DNA from 2 places in the Rhizobium sp. BK312 genome. Region 1 is predicted to be linked to the other one. Evidence: riboswitches for the same ligand, from Rfam matches in the RefSeq annotation. Region 1 holds a riboswitch; the other holds the start of a gene.

Evidence for each region. Region 1 has a riboswitch for S-adenosylmethionine ahead of metA (homoserine O-succinyltransferase). Riboswitches for the same ligand answer to the same signal wherever they lie in the genome.
Region 2: linked by a shared signal. The riboswitch ahead of FHT85_RS17045 (O-succinylhomoserine sulfhydrylase) and the one ahead of metA (homoserine O-succinyltransferase) in region 1 are both predicted to bind S-adenosylmethionine.

The regions. Positions count from the first base shown of each region.
Region 1 is NZ_JACHZP010000006.1:125,324-130,004, reverse strand. It holds gene FHT85_RS18155 (ABC transporter ATP-binding protein/permease) at 22-1,872, opposite strand; gene FHT85_RS18150 (AAA family ATPase) at 2,036-2,878, shown strand; gene FHT85_RS18145 (NUDIX domain-containing protein) at 2,878-3,300, shown strand; SAM riboswitch at 3,381-3,458, shown strand; gene metA (homoserine O-succinyltransferase) at 3,504-4,430, shown strand; gene FHT85_RS18135 (vWA domain-containing protein) at 4,434-4,681, shown strand, end outside.
Region 2 is NZ_JACHZP010000005.1:437,460-442,140, reverse strand. It holds gene FHT85_RS17060 (LysR family transcriptional regulator) at 1-694, shown strand, start outside; tRNA gene FHT85_RS17055 (tRNA-Gly) at 701-774, opposite strand; gene FHT85_RS17050 (2'-deoxycytidine 5'-triphosphate deaminase) at 833-1,927, opposite strand; SAM riboswitch at 2,000-2,078, shown strand; gene FHT85_RS17045 (O-succinylhomoserine sulfhydrylase) at 2,122-3,309, shown strand; gene FHT85_RS17040 (DNA helicase) at 3,374-4,087, opposite strand.

The sequences.
Region 1 (4,681 bases):
ATGAAGATGGATCCCATCGTATTAGGGAGCACTGGCCTTTTTCCCGCCCGTCCGCATTGCACCGGCGGTCTCGGGCGGCGTTTGCATATCGGTGCTGTGCTCATGCGGAGCCAAGGACTGCAGATGCAGGATGCGCGGCGACATGGAGTGCATGAAGGCTTCTGAGCGCCCGATATAGATCAGAGTCGCATCCTTCAATTCGGTGAGCATAGCAAAAGCCTTCGCCTGAACTTCAGCCTCGAGCCCATCCATGGCATCATCGAAGACGATCCATTTCGGCTTCGCGAGTAGCAGATGCGCAAAGCCGACAGCCTTCTGCTCTTCGGTATCGAGCAATCGATCCCAGCGGGCCTGCGTATCGAGACGGCTCTTCAGCCGGCCGAGCCCCACCTTGTCGATGACGGCCTCGACAGCGGCATCGTCGTAGGCGTCCGGATCATCCGGAAAACAGATTGCCTCCCTGAGCGTGCCGGTCGGCACATAGGGCGTATGCGGCACGAACAGCATGTCATCCATCGGCGGCAGACTGACCGTGCCCGAGCCGCTGTACCACTGGTGCGCCAGCACCTCGAACAGCAGCCTGCGGTTTACGCCGTGATCGCCATTGATCATCACATGCTCGCCGGCATTGATCGTGACCGTACCCTCCGCGATTCGGAAGCCGTTTTCAGTCGCATCGTCGCTGGTCTTCGTCGAAATCTCCAGATCGGTCCAAACCATCGTCCCGGGTGCCGCCTTCTCAAAGACGAGGGTGTGCGGCATCGGCGTCTTGTCGTCCATCTCCGTCAACGCCTTGCGGAAATCGGTCACGCGCATCAGCGTCGCGCGCCATTCGGCGATCGGGCCGAAATTCGCGACATACCAGCGCAGCGCCGAATTGACCTGATTGAAGGCGCCGACCGCCACCATCAGCTGACCGAAGGTCAAGCCCCCGGAGAAATAGGCGGGCGCGGCAACGAGGATCGGAATGATGAGCACCAGCCAGCCATAGCCGGCGGACACCCAGGTGAGATTGGTATTGGCGATGGCAAGCTGCCGGATGACGGCAAGCACGGCCGATATATCGAGATTGATCCGCCGGCGCTCGTTCTCTTCGCCGCCGGCAATCGTGATCGCCGGCATATGCTCGTTGGCATGCATGAGCGCAAAGCGCAGCTCGGCCTCTTTCGAATAGCGATCCGCATTCAGCCGCACGAGGCGGCGGCCGACGAATTGGCTGAGGAACGATGCCGATCCGGCATAGAGGATTGCCGCCCAGACCATGTAGCCGGGGATGGCGAAACTCATGCCGTTGACTTTGAATACCATGCCGCTGGAAAGCTCCCAGAGCACGCCGATAAAGCTCAGCAGCAGGATCGTCGCCTGCACCAGACCGATGGCAAGCCCGGTCGTGCTTTCCGCCAGGTTGCGGGCATCTTCATGCAGACGCTGGTCGGGATTGACGCCGATCAGGCCGGAAGAGGCGAGACGAAGCGCGCGCTTCGCCTGAAGCCACTGATTGACGAGATCACGCGCCAGACCCTCGCGCATGTACAGCGCGGTCATCTGGTTAAGCCAGGCCTGGATGACGTTGAGGACCAGAAGCGAACCGGCGATGATGCCGAAGACGCCGAGCTGATGGAAGAAAGCGGTGATATCGCGTCTTGCCAGCGAATCGTAAAAGGGCGCGTTCCAATTGTTGAGCAGCACCTGAACATAGGCCGTGACGAGGATGATTGCGAAAAGCGCGACGACAAGAATAATGAGCTTGATGCGGACCGGCGAATTCCAGAACGCGGAAAACATCATCCTCAACCGAAAGAAGAGGCTCAAATCGTATCCGACCTGCTCGTTCCCCTGCCCATTCGGCTTGGCTTGCGTATCAACTGCCATCAGCACTTCCCTGCCACGCGTCCCGTCAGTTAATCATGAGCCGCCCTCATGTCCACCCTTGCAATAGATCGGTGGGATCACATTCCTATATACACGGTTTCGCGTCTTAAACCGAATAAGGCCAGCAATTAGCTTGCGCTTGAAAAATTGAGAAAGCCTTCCGATGCAATTTCAGGGAACTGCCGACTATATCGCCGACAAGGATCTGATGGTCGCCGTCAATGCCGCCATAAGGCTGGAGCGTCCGCTTCTCGTAAAGGGCGAACCCGGTACGGGCAAGACCGAACTCGCACGCCAGGTGGCCACCGCGCTCGGCCTTGACCTGATCGAGTGGAATGTCAAGTCGACGACGAAGGCCCAGCAGGGTCTCTACGAATATGATGCGGTTTCGCGCCTGCGCGACAGCCAGCTCGGCGACATCAGAGTTCATGATGTCGGCAACTATATCCGTCGGGGCAAGCTTTGGCAGGCCTTCACCTCGCCGCAGAAATGCGTGCTGCTGATCGACGAGATCGACAAGGCCGATATCGAATTCCCGAACGATCTCCTGCAGGAACTCGACCGCATGGAATTCCACGTCTACGAAACCGGCGAGACGATCCGGGCCGTCGTCCGGCCGATCGTCATCATCACCTCGAACAACGAAAAGGAGCTGCCGGACGCCTTCCTGCGCCGCTGTTTCTTTCATTATATCCGCTTCCCCGACATGGAGACGCTGACGCGCATCGTCGAGGTGCACTATCCCGGCATCAAGCAGACGCTCGTCCATGCGGCACTGACGCAATTCTTCGAAATCCGCGACGTGCCGGGCCTGAAGAAGAAGCCCTCGACCTCGGAAGCGCTCGACTGGATCCGCCTGCTGGTCGCAGACGATATCGATCCGGAAACGCTGCGCGCCGATGCGAAGAACGTATTGCCGAAACTCCATGGCGCGCTTCTGAAGAACGAGCAGGATGTGCACCTCTTCGAGCGGCTGGCCTTCATGGCACGTGGGCAGGGTAGATAATGCAACCCGATGCCGTAAAGGTTTTGATCTATGCTGTTCGGGATCGGCATCTGCTGGTATTCGATGAGCCAGACTTCCCCGCCGTCCAGCTCCAGGTTCCTGGTGGCACTGTCGAATCCGGTGAGGACATTGTAGCGGCCGCAGCGCGCGAATTCGAGGAGGAGACCGGTTTTGCGCCGCGCGAACTCTATTCCCTGGGCGTCCACGACTACCGTTTCGAAAAGAACGGCCGCGATTACTATCACCAACGGCACTATTTCCGCTGCGGTATCTCCGAGCGAGCGCCTGCCACTTGGTTCCACCACGAAATGACGCCTTTCGACGGTGGCGACCCGATCGGCTTCCGCTTCTTCTGGCTACCGATCGAGGCTGCCAGGCATCGCCTCGGTTATGGCATGGAAGCTCTCATTGAACATCTGTAGGCCGTATCGCGCCTCCGAGCTCAGCCCCGGACTTTCCCCGACGCTTGCCCCATTGACCCGCGGAGATGTCGGGTTTATGAAATTTCCCTTGTGGTGATTTGGCCGGCCGGCTTGCAGCCACGTTAAATAAGTCGCTAAAGGGCCGCGTGCGGACCGGTAGCGATTCATCGCGGCCGGTTTTTTTGTATTTGGCGAGTGAAAAGATGCCCATCAAGATTCCCGATACGCTCCCCGCGTTTGAAACCCTCCAGAACGAGGGTGTGCGGGTGATGACCGAAACGGTGGCGTTCCGACAGGATATCCGCCCCCTTCAGATCGGGCTTCTCAACCTCATGCCGAACAAGATCAAGACCGAGATCCAGATGGCGCGCCTGGTCGGCGCATCGCCGCTGCAGGTGGAGTTTTCCCTGGTGCGCGTTGGCGGCCACAAGGCCAAGAACACCTCGCAGGAGCATCTGCTTGCTTTCTACGAGACGTGGGAGGAAGTGAAGCACCGCAAGTTCGACGGCTTCATCATAACCGGCGCGCCGATCGAGCTGCTGGAATATGAGGACGTCACCTACTGGAACGAGATGCAGGAGATCTTGGACTGGACGACCACCAATGTCCATTCGACGATGAACGTCTGCTGGGGCGCGATGGCGGCGATCTACCATTTCCACAAGGTGCCGAAATATACGCTGACGGAGAAGGCCTTCGGCGTCTACCGCCATCAGAACCTGAAGCCCTACTCGGTCTATCTCAACGGCTTCTCCGACGATTTCGCCATTCCGGTCTCGCGCTGGACCGAAGTGCGCCGCGCCGACATCGAAAAGGTGCCCGGCTTGCAGATCCTGATGGATTCGAGCGAAATGGGCGTCTGCCTCGTGCATGAACAGGCCTGCAACCGGCTCTACATGTTCAATCACGTGGAGTATGATTCCACATCGCTGGCGGATGAGTATTTCCGGGATGTGAATGCCGGCGTGCCGATCAAGATGCCGCACAACTATTTTCCGCATAACGATCCGGAAATTCCTCCGCAGAACCGATGGCGCAGCCATGCACACCTGTTCTTCGGCAACTGGATCAACGAGATCTATCAGACCACGCCATATGATCTGGAGGAGATCGGCCAGGAAAGGATTTGAGGCTTGTTCATTCCCTTCTTCCTGAAGCTCAAGGAAGCGAAGGTTCCGGTGACGCTCCGGGAATTCCTGTCGCTGCTTGAGGGAATGGAAGAAGGGATCGCCGACTACGACGTCGAGGCTTTCTACTATCTGGCCCGCGCGACGCTGATCAAGGATGAGCGCTTCATCGACCGTTTCGACCAGGTCTTTGCCGATTACTTTCGTGGCGTCGAGGCGATCGGCGGCAATGCCGATGGAGAAGCGGCGGAGCC
Region 2 (4,681 bases), on a different contig from region 1:
GCGCTCGCTCGACGATCTCAAGGCCGGCGTTTCGCCCGGCGGCACGATCGGCGGCGAATTCCGTCTCGGGATCATGCCCTATCTCTCCGAAGCGGCTTTATCCGCTCCGCTTGATGAATTGCGCAGTCAGTTTCCGCAATTGACGCTGCGCATCGTCACTGGCTGGTCGCCGCAACTGATCGAGCAAGTCGCTCACAGCCAGCTCGATGCGGCAACCGTCTGCCTGCCGGAGGGGTTGCAGCCGCCGGATAATGTCGTCGGCGAGATGCTCGGAGTTCATGCCGTCATTCTCGTCGCAGCACCGTCGCTTGGCGTCCCCAAGCAACCGAGGCTTGAAGATCTTTCCCGTTTTCCCTGGATCATGAACCAGAGCGGCTGCGGCTTCCGCGCCTTCATTCAGCATCGCTTCGAAGCCGAGCGCCTGCCCTTCGACGTCGGGGTGGAGGCCATGAGTGCCGATCTGCGCATGTCGCTGGTTGCGCGCGGGCTCGGCATCGGCGTCTTGACGCCGGCGGCATTGGCGCACAGCCGCTGGCGCGATTTGGTCGAAATCGTCGAAGCACCGGATTTCAGCCCGAAAGTCGTCAACTGGCTGGTGCATCGTCCGCCAGCCGGGCGGCTGGCGCGACCGATCGCAATCTTTGGAGATACGCTAAAGAAAGCGCTGAAATCGAAGAGACCGCTTCTGGCGTGAAGATTATGGAGCGGGTGAAGGGAATCGAACCCTCGTATTCAGCTTGGGAAGCTGCTGCTCTACCATTGAGCTACACCCGCCTGACACCCTGAGATGTCCAACAGTTGGCGGCCTCTGTCAAGGCCGCCAAGGTGTCGATCACAGCCGGAAATGCTTCGAAAGCTTCAGGCCCTGTGCCTGATAGTTCGAGCCGAGGCCGGAGCCGTAGAGGCTGCTTGGCTGTTCCAGCATGTGTTCGTAGATCAGGCGGCCGACAATCTGGCCGTCCTCGAGGATGAACGGCACCTCGTGGCTACGCACTTCGAGCACGGCGCGGCTGCCACGGCCCCCGGCCGGTGCATGGCCGAAGCCCGGATCGAAGAAGCCAGCATAGTGGACGCGGAATTCGCCGACCAGCGGATCGAACGGCGTCATTTCGGCGGCGAAATGCGGGGGAACATGCACCGCCTCGCGCGAGACGAGGATGTAGAATTCATCGGGATCGAGGATCAGCTCGGTGCGGCCGCGGCTGTAGAGCGGCTCCCAGAAATCGAAGATATCGTGCTGGGCCTTCTTGTCGACATCGACGACAGCCGTGTGGTGCTTGCCGCGATAGCCGATCAGCCCCTCCTTGTCGCCGGCAAGATCGATCGACAGCGCAATGCCGCCGCCGGTGATGTTCGGCTTCTTGCTGGCGACCAGCGTCTCGGTTTCGTGCAGCGCCAGCAGTTCCGGCTCGGTGAGCAGGGCCTGGCCGACGCGGAAGCGGATCTGCGACAGGCGCGAGCCGCGACGTACGACGATCGGGAAGGTGCGCGGGCTGATTTCGAGATAGAGCGGCCCGGAATAACCGGCCGGGATCTTGTCGAACTCCTGCGCACGATCGGTGATGACGCGGGTGAAGATGTCGAGACGGCCGGTCGAGCTCTTCGGATTGGCCGATGCCGACATATCTTCGGGCAGGTCCAGGCGCTCCATCAACGGCACGATATAGACGCAGCCGGTTTCCAGCACCGCGCCTTCCGAGAGATCGACGACATGCAGCTTCAGCCGGTCGAGCTTGTCGGCGACCAGATGCGACGGGCCGGGCATGAAGCTGGCGCGAACGCGGAAAGCATGCGAGCCGAGCCTGAGGTCAAGGCTTGCCGGCTGGATCTGATCGACGTCCAGTTCTCTCTCGCTCGTCAGCCGCCCTGTTTCAAACAGCGCTGCAATGGCCCGGTCGGCCAGAATTCCAGTATTGCGAGCCATCATGCTTCTCTCATAATTTGCCGCAGACAAAACCAAACTCAGGGAATTGACGCAAGCCGTCAACGGCAGTATTGCAACTTATCCCGTGGTGATTTGGCCGGTCGGCTTGCAGCCACGTTAAACAAATGGCTAAAAAGACCGGGGTTGAACCGGTCTGCTTTTGCGACCGGTTTTTTTGTTTTGAAAGTGGTGATGGCATGAGCAAGACTTGGCGCCCCGCAACCCAGCTCGTTCACGGCGGAACACTCCGTTCGCAATTCGGCGAGACCTCCGAAGCAATCTATCTGACCCAGGGCTTCGTCTATGACACCTCGGAAGCGGCGGAAGCCCGCTTCAAGGGCGAAACGGATGGGTTCATCTACGCCCGCTACGGCAGCCCGACCAACGACATGTTCGAGAAGCGCATGTGCGCTCTGGAAGGCGCTGAAGACGCCCGCGCCACCGCTTCAGGCATGGCTGCTGTCTCGGCCGCCATCCTCTGCCAGCTGAAGGCCGGCGATCATATCGTTGCCGCCCGCGCGCTCTTCGGCTCCTGCCGCTGGGTGGTCGAGACGCTCGCGCCGAAATACGGCATCGAATGCACGCTGGTCGATGGCCGTTTCACCGAGAACTGGGAAAAGGCCATCCGCCCGAACACCAAGGTCTTCTTCCTGGAAAGCCCGACCAATCCGACGCTGGAAGTGGTCGATATCGCCGCTGTCGCCAACCTCGCCAACCAGATCGGCGCCAAGGTCGTGGTCGACAACGTCTTTGCAACGCCGCTCTTCCAGAAGCCGCTGGAACTCGGCGCTCATATCGTCGTCTATTCCGCCACCAAGCATATCGACGGCCAGGGCCGTTCGCTCGGCGGCGTCATCCTCTCCGACAAGCAGTGGATCGACGAGAACCTGCAGGACTATTTCCGCCATACCGGCCCGGCCATGTCGCCCTTTACCGCCTGGACGCTGCTGAAGGGCATCGAGACGCTGCCGCTGCGCGTTGCGCAGCAGACGGCAAATGCCTCCAAGGTTGCCGATTTCCTCGCCGAGCAGACGAACAAGGTCGCCCGCGTGATCTATCCCGGCCGAAAGGATCACCCGCAGGCCGATATCATCGCCAAGCAGATGAGCGGCGGCTCGACGCTGGTTGCCTTCGAGCTGAAGGGCGGCAAGGAAGCGGCCTTCAGGCTGCAGAACGCGTTGGAGATCGTGAAGATCTCCAACAATCTCGGCGACTCGAAGAGCCTGATCACGCATCCTGCCACGACAACGCACAAGAACCTCACCGACGAGGCCCGCGCCGAGCTCGGCATTTCGCCGGGCACCGTGCGCTTCTCCGCCGGCATCGAGGACAGCGCCGATCTGGTCGAGGATTTCGCTCGCGCGCTCGAGCAGGTTTCCGCCTGATATTCGTCGAGCCGCCCGGATTTTCTCCGGGCGGCTCGATTGCCTTTAGACAATTGGCAGCTCATCAGCTGGCGACCTTGAATTCGACCAGGCCGTTGTTCAGGAAGACCATCTTGTCGAACAGCTTGAGATCCAGCGGATTCGGCAGGCGAAGATCCGCAAGATCGGGCACGGGCTTCAACGCCGGATCGTAGGAGCGGTCGATCTGCGAGACAAAGACGACGATAACGCCTCTGGCGCGCGCAAACGTCTTCATTATCTGAACCTGGATCATTAATTCCGGATTCTCCCGCTTCTGATCCAGTAGTTGCAGATAATCGACCACGGCCAATGTACCGGGCGCCGCCGCAGTCAGCCTTTCGACGATATAGTCGGCGCTGATGGCATCCGAATTGTCGAATTCGAATAGATCGGCAAATTCCGCATGATCTGCACCGATCACCGGGAAACGCTCCAGAACGACCTTTTCCGTGTCCTCCAGCGTGAAGAAGACACCGCGATTGCCAGCCTTCATGGCTTCGACGGCGAGCCTCAGGCTCATCAGGGTCTTGCCGTGACCGCGCCGTGCGCCGATCAGCACCAGATCGCCCGGGCTTAAACGCGAATACAGCTCGCCGACGGGCACGGCCGAGTTCGTTTTGCTCGCAAGCAAACTCCAGCCTCCGAAACCCTCGACGGCCGCGACGCGATCCAGCGCGGCGTGCAAGGGGATGTTCTGCTGGCGGGACAGGAGCCTCGCCTTACGTTTCAAATGATAAACAGGGGCAGAAAGCCTCATATAAACCTCCTATTGCGAGCAATGACCGCAACCCCTCCTTATGCCAGGCGCTCAAACAGTCGGTTTGGATATCGACGGCCCTGCATGAAATATACTTTCCCGAATGGAGGGGGGAGGCATGGGCGATGCCAGAATCAGATGATAGCCGAAATCCTCCTGCATGGGAATCTCATGCAAGTCCTGCAAGAGGAACATATAAAAGGAATGAGGGTTATATGGCCCGGAGGTTTTGATGCCGGGCGATCAGGTTGACTACCAATCACAGAAGTCCACGGACAATCGTGGCAAGCGTTTCCTGAGTACGGAGGATACGCCTACCTCTACTCCGGCAGATAAGATCAAATCATGGCGACCTAGGATACTTGGAGACGACTTGGTTAACCTTCAACATGAACCGTAATAGCTGGAATCGAAACCGTCCCAACCGTTCACGCAAGATTTCATTACGTCGTTCCTTGACGGAAAGCATCGGTTATAGGATACCGCTAAATATCCTGCACTTTGCGGGAATGGTGGAAAGCGGATAATATGCCGCAAACTTGAAAATGCTGAAACGGCGATGCGGCTTCAACGAGCGCTCCGACGTTTCAGGGC